DNA from 2 places in the Kitasatospora sp. NPDC059747 genome. Region 2 is predicted to be linked to the other one. Evidence: riboswitches for the same ligand, from Rfam matches in the RefSeq annotation. Region 2 holds a riboswitch; the other holds the start of a gene.
The links. A riboswitch is a leader RNA that binds a small molecule or an ion and turns the genes downstream of it on or off. The one in region 2 is predicted to bind glycine.
Positions count from the first base shown of each region.

Region 1: linked by a shared signal. The riboswitch ahead of gcvT (glycine cleavage system aminomethyltransferase GcvT) and the one ahead of gcvP (aminomethyl-transferring glycine dehydrogenase) in region 2 are both predicted to bind glycine.

Region 1 covers NZ_JBHWGV010000036.1:29,238-32,632, reverse strand. Annotated here, with positions in the region: gene ACFV4G_RS18015 (enhanced serine sensitivity protein SseB C-terminal domain-containing protein) at 1-69, opposite strand, end outside; gene ACFV4G_RS18010 (enhanced serine sensitivity protein SseB C-terminal domain-containing protein) at 186-980, opposite strand; glycine riboswitch at 1,189-1,294, shown strand; gene gcvT (glycine cleavage system aminomethyltransferase GcvT) at 1,526-2,647, shown strand; gene gcvH (glycine cleavage system protein GcvH) at 2,747-3,121, shown strand; gene glyA (serine hydroxymethyltransferase) at 3,258-3,395, shown strand, end outside.
Region 2 covers NZ_JBHWGV010000186.1:12-3,406, forward strand. Annotated here, with positions in the region: gene ACFV4G_RS41095 (YsnF/AvaK domain-containing protein) at 261-887, opposite strand; partial or broken gene ACFV4G_RS41100 (PRC-barrel domain-containing protein) at 915-1,295, opposite strand; glycine riboswitch at 1,520-1,623, shown strand; gene gcvP (aminomethyl-transferring glycine dehydrogenase) at 1,864-3,395, shown strand, end outside.

The DNA of each region.
Region 1 (3,395 bases), on a different contig from region 2:
GCCGGGGCGTCCGGCCGGTGCCTGGCCCCAGGGCCCCGGTGCACCACCGGACACCGCTCCCGCACTCATGCGCCCACCTCGCCGCGCCTCTTTCCTCACCTGCCGCCGGCCCGTCGGCCGTCTGCACGCACCCTATGGCGCGGCACCGGCCGACGCCACGGCGACGTGCCTACGAACGGACCCCGTCACACCCGCGCGTAGAACGGCAGCACCCGGGTGAGCAGCCACTCGACCACCGGATCGTCGGCGAGGTCGAGCAGCACGAGGTGGACGCCGCCGGGCAGCGGCGCGGTTCCCAGCGCGCGGCCGAGCGCCTCGTTCACCGCCGCCGGGTCGGCCGGGGCGGCCGGGTCCAGCTGCACGCCGATGAACATCACGGTCGGCTCGCCCTCGATGCTCGCGAGCGCGCGGCGCGCGGTCAACACTCCCGGCAGGGCGGCGAGTTCGGCCCGGCAGACGGCCAGGAAGTGCTCCGGGTCCTCCCCCGGCACGGGCTCGCGCAGCGCGACCCGGCCACCGGTCGGCGCCGAGGGGTCCTCCCAGCGGTCCTCGCGCGGACCGCGGCGCAGCTCGGCGACGCCCTGCGGCGGCACCGGGATGCCCACCGCGGCCTCGGGGTTGACGGCGATCCCGACGCCCAACGGCAGCCCGCGGGCGAACTCCCAGGCCGGGGCGACCGCGAACGCCATCCCCGGCGCCTGCTGGAGGAACACCTCCTGCGAGGAGAAGACCGGGACGTACGGCTCGCCGCCCAGCTCGATCGTCGGCAGGTCCAGCGACTGCCCCTGCGGGTCGCCGCCGGCGGGCAGCGGGATCCACACCTGGCTGCGGGCCAGCACCTCGACCACCCGCGGCGTCGCGCCCGGATCGCCCAGCGCGGCGGTGAGCACCTGCTCCAGCTCGTTGGCCGGCCAGGCCCCGCCCGGCGGCGGCGTGTCCGGGCCGCCCCACCCCTGCTGCTGCTCCACCGGGTACCCCATGCGCCCCTGTACCGCCCTCTGCCGGTCGGCCGCCCACTGCTGCCGACGCGCAGCAGTCTAGGGTGCGTGTTCCCTTGTGTGGCGTGTGGCCGGGTCCCCTGTGGTGTGTGACCGGGTCCCCCCTCCCATCGGTGCCGCGGACGTGCCATGATGTGCGCGTCCGACGGCGTCGTGCGCAGTCGGCCCCACTAACTCCATACCGGCCGCTCGAACCCGCGCGGGAGAGTCCGGAGTGCCCCGTCTGGTGGCACGGCCGGCGCCGAAGGAGCAAGTCCTCCCCGGAATCTCTCAGGCCCCCCTACCGCACGGGTTAGGCACATCTGGAAAGCGGCGCACGGCCTGTCGTGCGCCCACCCACGGTGCAAGCCGCCATCCTGTCCGGAAAGCTGGAAACAGCGACGGGCCGCTGCGCGGTGAAGCTCTCAGGTTCGACGACAGATGGGGAGACCCACGCCGCCGCATGCCCGCGCGCAGGAGTCGGTCCCCGAGCGGGTCCGGTCCGGCGCGTGCACCCCTGAGTGCCCAGACCGAGGAGTTCCCAGGCCATGTCGTCCCTCCGCCTCACCGCGCTCGACGCGCTGCACCGCGCCCTCGGCGCGACCATGACCGACTTCGCCGGCTGGGACATGCCGCTGCGTTACGGCAGCGAGCGCGAGGAGCACCTCGCCGTCCGCACCAAGGCCGGTCTGTTCGACCTGTCCCACATGGGCGAGATCACCGTGACCGGCCCGCAGGCCGGCGAGATGCTGGACCACGCGCTGGTCGGCTTCGTCTCCGCCCTCGGCGTCCTGCGCGCCCGCTACACCATGATCTGCGCCGAGGACGGCGGCATCCTGGACGACCTGATCGTCTACCGCCTGCGCGAGGACTCCTTCCTCGTCGTCGCCAACGCCTCCAACGCCCAGCTGGTGCTGGACGAGCTGATCGCCCGCGCCAAGGGCTTCGACGCCGTCGTCACCGACGACCGCGACACCTACGCGCTGATCGCCGTCCAGGGCCCGGAGTCCACCGCGATCCTCGCGAAGACCACCGAGGCCGACCTGCCCGGCCTGAAGTACTACGCGATCCTCCCGGCCCGGGTGGCCGACCGGGACGTGCTGCTCGCCCGCACCGGCTACACCGGCGAGGACGGCTTCGAGATCTTCTGCGCCCCGGCCGACGCCGAGCCGGTCTGGCAGGCGCTGACCGCCGCCGGCGAGGGCCACGGCCTGGTGCCGTGCGGCCTGTCCTGCCGCGACACCCTGCGCCTGGAGGCGGGCATGCCGCTGTACGGGCACGAGCTCTCCACCGACCTGACCCCGTTCGACGCCGGCCTCGGCCGGGTCGTCCGCTTCGACAAGACCACCAACGACGGCGCCTTCGTCGGCCGCAAGGCCCTGGAGAAGGCCGCCGCCGAGGCGGAGTCGACCCCGCCGCGCGTCCTGGTGGGCCTGGTCTCCGAGGGCAAGCGCGTGCCGCGCGCCGAGTACACGGTGGTCTCCGCCGACGGCGCCCCGATCGGCCGGATCACCTCGGGCGCGCCGTCCCCGACGCTGGGCAAGCCGATCGCGATCGCCTACGTGGACGCGGCCCACGCCGCCCCCGGCACCGCCGTCGCGGTGGACGTGCGCGGCAAGCACGAGCCGGTCGAGGTCGTCGCCCTGCCGTTCTACAAGCGCGCCCGCTGAGGATCTTCCCGGGCCCTCGGTCACCACTGATCCGCGACGAAGCCGTCCGCGCGGCGGCCCGCTTCGTCGTACCCGCTTCCCATCCTGGAGAATGACGCCATGAGCAACCCCCAGCACCTGCAGTACACCAAGGAGCACGAGTGGCTGACGGCCGCCGAGGACGGTGTCTCGACGGTCGGCATCACCAAGCACGCCGCGGACGCGCTCGGTGACATCGTCTACGTGCAGCTGCCCGAGGTCGGCGACGAGGTGACCGCCGGCGAGACCTGCGGCGAGCTGGAGTCCACCAAGTCGGTCAGCGACCTGTACTCCCCGGTGACCGGCGAGGTCGTCGAGGTCAACCAGGACGTCCTGGACGACAACGCCCTGGTCAACAGCGCCCCGTTCGAGGGCGGCTGGCTGTTCAAGGTCAAGGTGGAGTCCACCGACGAGCTGCTCAGCGCCGACGAGTACACCGCCTTCATCGGCGGCTGACCAGGCCCTTGGCGCGGCGGGCCGCAGCGCGGCGGCCCGCCCCCCTCACCGCCCACCCGTCACCCGCCGCCGCCCTTCCGAGGGCGCACTTCGCGCGGCGGTCCCGATTCCTCCTTCGCCCCGGGAAGACCACACCATGACGGTTCTCAACGAATCCCTGCACTCGCTCGACCCGGAGATCGCCGCCGCGGTCGACGCCGAGCTGCACCGCCAGCAGACCACCCTGGAAATGATCGCCTCCGAGAACTTCGCCCCGGTGGCGGTCATGGAGGCC
Region 2 (3,395 bases):
GCGCCGGCGCCCGCCCCCCCCCCCCCCCCCGCGGGGGGGGGGGGGGGGGGGGGGGGGCGGGGCCGCGGCGGGGCGGGGGGGGGGGGGGGGGGGGGCCGGCGGGGGGTGTGGTGTGGTTTGGCGGAGGGGGGTCGTCGGGTGGGGCGTCGTGCGGTTTGGCGGACGGGGGTGGTCGGGCTGTGGGTGGGGGTTGGGGCGGGGGAGTCGGTGGGCATGGCAAAGGCTCCCGGTGGGGGCCGGGAGCCTTTGGGCGGTGCGGTTCAGGACAGGGGGCGGAGGGAGGCTCCGTTGGGGGTGGGGGTGCCGTTGGGGGCTCCGTTGGGGGTGGCGGGGGTGTCGTCGTGGACCTCGACGTTCTCGCGGCGGAGTTCGTCGTGGATGACCTCCTCCGCCGTGTAGCGCTCGACGACGAGGCGGACCCGCTCGATCGGGGCGAGGTACTTGCGGACCACCGGGCGCTCCTCGCGCAGGGTGACCTCCTCCACCGCCTCGGCGATCTCCTTCTCGGTGAGGGCCGCCCGCTCGGCGTCGCCCACCGGCATCCGCTCCACCCGGACGCGTTCGCGGACCACCGGGACCCGGCGCTCGACCTGCTCGCTCGTCACGTACTTGCGCAGCTTCGCCGTGCCCAGCACGTGCCACTCGGTGGTGATGTCCAGCCGCTCCTCGCGGCAGGTGATCTCGACCGGGCCGCTGGGGGCGGACGGGGCCTCGGTCGCCGGGGCGGCCTGCGGCTTGGGCTGGACGGCGGGCTGGGCGACGGGGGGTTGGGCGGTCGTGGTCGCGGCCGCCATCGGGGCGGCTGTCGGCGCGGGGGTGCTGAGGGTCCGCACGTGGGCCTCCGTGGCGGTCGTGGTGGGAGCGGTGGTGAGGGTGGTCGTGGTCATGGGGGCGACGGTCGTCGTGGTGGCGGCCGCGGTGGTGCCGAAGTCGAGGTCGGGCTGCGGCGGTCCGGCGTCGCCGTTCACCGGCCGGCCGTTCACCGGGGTGTCGAGGCCGTAGTAGCGGTAGAGCTGGAGCTCCTGGGCCGGCGACAGGTGCTGGCCGACGCCGAAGTCCGGCGAGTCCTTGACCAGCGACTTGTCGTACGGCACGCGGAGCTCGTCGCCGGAGAACTCGCTCGTGGTGAGCGGGACGAAGGCGTCCCGGCCGAAGATGCCGGTGCGGACGGCGGCCCACTCGGGCTGGCCGGTGGCGTCGTCCAGGTACACCTCGTCGACCGTGCCGATCTTGTCTCCGTTGCGGTCGACCGCCTTGTGGCCGATGAGGTCGCGGGGGTCGATATCGGTTTGCACTCTTTCCTCCAGTGCGCTGCGCCTGCGGAACTCCCGCAGGACGGCGGCCGGAGCAGCCGTGCCGTCCGCCACTTCACACCAAAAGCCATCAACCGGACGGCCGCGAGCGGGGTGCGTCCGGACGGGCTGCGGGGTGGGCCGTTCGGGGGACGCGCGTAGACCCCGGGTGACCGGACACACCCGTGATCGAACGGGCTCCCGCTGGTACCCTGGGCCGCGACCGCCGAGCCCGCTCGGGAGAGTCCCCGAAGGCGAAAGCCGCTGGCCGGGGCGCCGAAGGAGCAACTCCTCCCCGGAATCTCTCAGGCATCCGTACCGTGTGGGATAGGTCACTCTGGAAAGCAGGGCAGGACCGCCGGCGAGGGAGCCGACGGCCACCACCCTCACCGACGGTGCAAGCCGGCGGAGCGCCCACAGCGCGCCGCGCGGGCGAAGCTCTCAGGTCCCGATGACAGAGGGGGAGGCCTGTCGGGTCCGCCCGCCACCAGGCCCACCCGCTGTCCGCAGCGGTGCAGGCCGACCGGCGTGCGTACCCCCGCCGGTCCGTGACCAGGAGGCCTCGACCACCATGAACGCCCAGTCGAACGCGGGACGCCCGAGCGGCGCCGTCACCCTCACCGAGCTCGAGCAGGCCAGCCCCTTCGAGAACCGCCACATCGGCCCCGACGCCGCCGCGCAGGAGAAGATGCTGGCGCAGGTCGGCTACGGCTCGCTGGACGAGCTCGCCGCCACCGCCGTGCCCGAGGCGATCCGTTCCATCACGGGTCTGGACCTGCCCGCCGGCCGCAGCGAGGCCCAGGTCCTCGCGGAGCTGCGCGAACTGGCCGGCCGCAACCAGGTGCTCCAGCCGATGATCGGCCTGGGCTACTACGGCACCTTCACCCCGCCGGTGATCCTGCGCAACGTCCTGGAGAACCCGGCCTGGTACACCGCGTACACCCCGTACCAGCCGGAGATCTCCCAGGGCCGCCTGGAGGCGCTGCTCAACTTCCAGACCCTGGTCTCCGACCTGACCGGCCTGCCCACCTCGGGCTCCTCGCTGCTCGACGAGTCCACCGCCGCCGCCGAGGCGATGGCGCTGGCCCGCCGCGTCACCAAGGTCAAGGGCGGCGTGTTCCTCGTCGACGCCGAAACCCTGCCGCAGACCGTCGCGGTGATCAACACCCGCGCCGTGCCCACCGGTGTCGAGGTCGTCGTGGCGGACCTCTCCGAGGGCATCCCGGCCGAGATCGCCGAGCGCGGCGTCTTCGGCGTGCTGCTCCAGTACCCGGGTGCCACCGGTGTCGTGCGCGACCTCGCCCCCGTCATCGAGCAGGCCCACGGCCTCGGCGCGATCGTCGCGGTCGCCGCCGACCTGCTGGCGCTGACCCTGCTCAAGTCGCCCGGCGCGCTCGGCGCCGACATCGCCTGCGGCACCTCGCAGCGCTTCGGCGTGCCGATGGGCTTCGGCGGCCCGCACGCCGGCTACCTGTCGGTGCGCGCCGAGTACGCCCGCTCGCTGCCCGGCCGCCTGGTCGGCGTCTCCGTCGACTCGGACGGCAACCGCGCCTACCGCCTGGCGCTGCAGACCCGCGAGCAGCACATCCGCCGCGAGAAGGCCACCAGCAACATCTGCACCGCCCAGGTGCTGCTCGCCGTCATGGCCTCGATGTACGCCGTCTACCACGGCCCGGACGGCCTGGCCGACATCGCCCGCCGCACCCACCGCTACGCCGCCGCCCTCGCCGAGGGCCTGCGGGCCGGCGGCGTCGAGCTGCTGCACGGCGAGTTCTTCGACACCGTCACCGCCGTCGTCCCGGGCCGCGCCGCCGAGATCGCCGCCGCCGCCCGCGCCAACGGCATCAACGTGTACCAGGACGGCGAGGACCGGATCTCGGTCTCCACCGACGAGACCACCACCCGTGAGCACCTGGCCGGCGTCTGGGCCGCGTTCGGCGTGCCCGCCGTCGAGGCCGCCGAGACCGCCGAGGCGCTGCCCGCCGCGCTGCTGCGCGAGGACGAGTACCTCACCCACCCGGTCTTCCACAGCCACCGCTCGGAGACCGCCATGCTGCGCTACCTGCGCCGCCTGTCGGACCGGGACTACGCGCTGGACCGCGG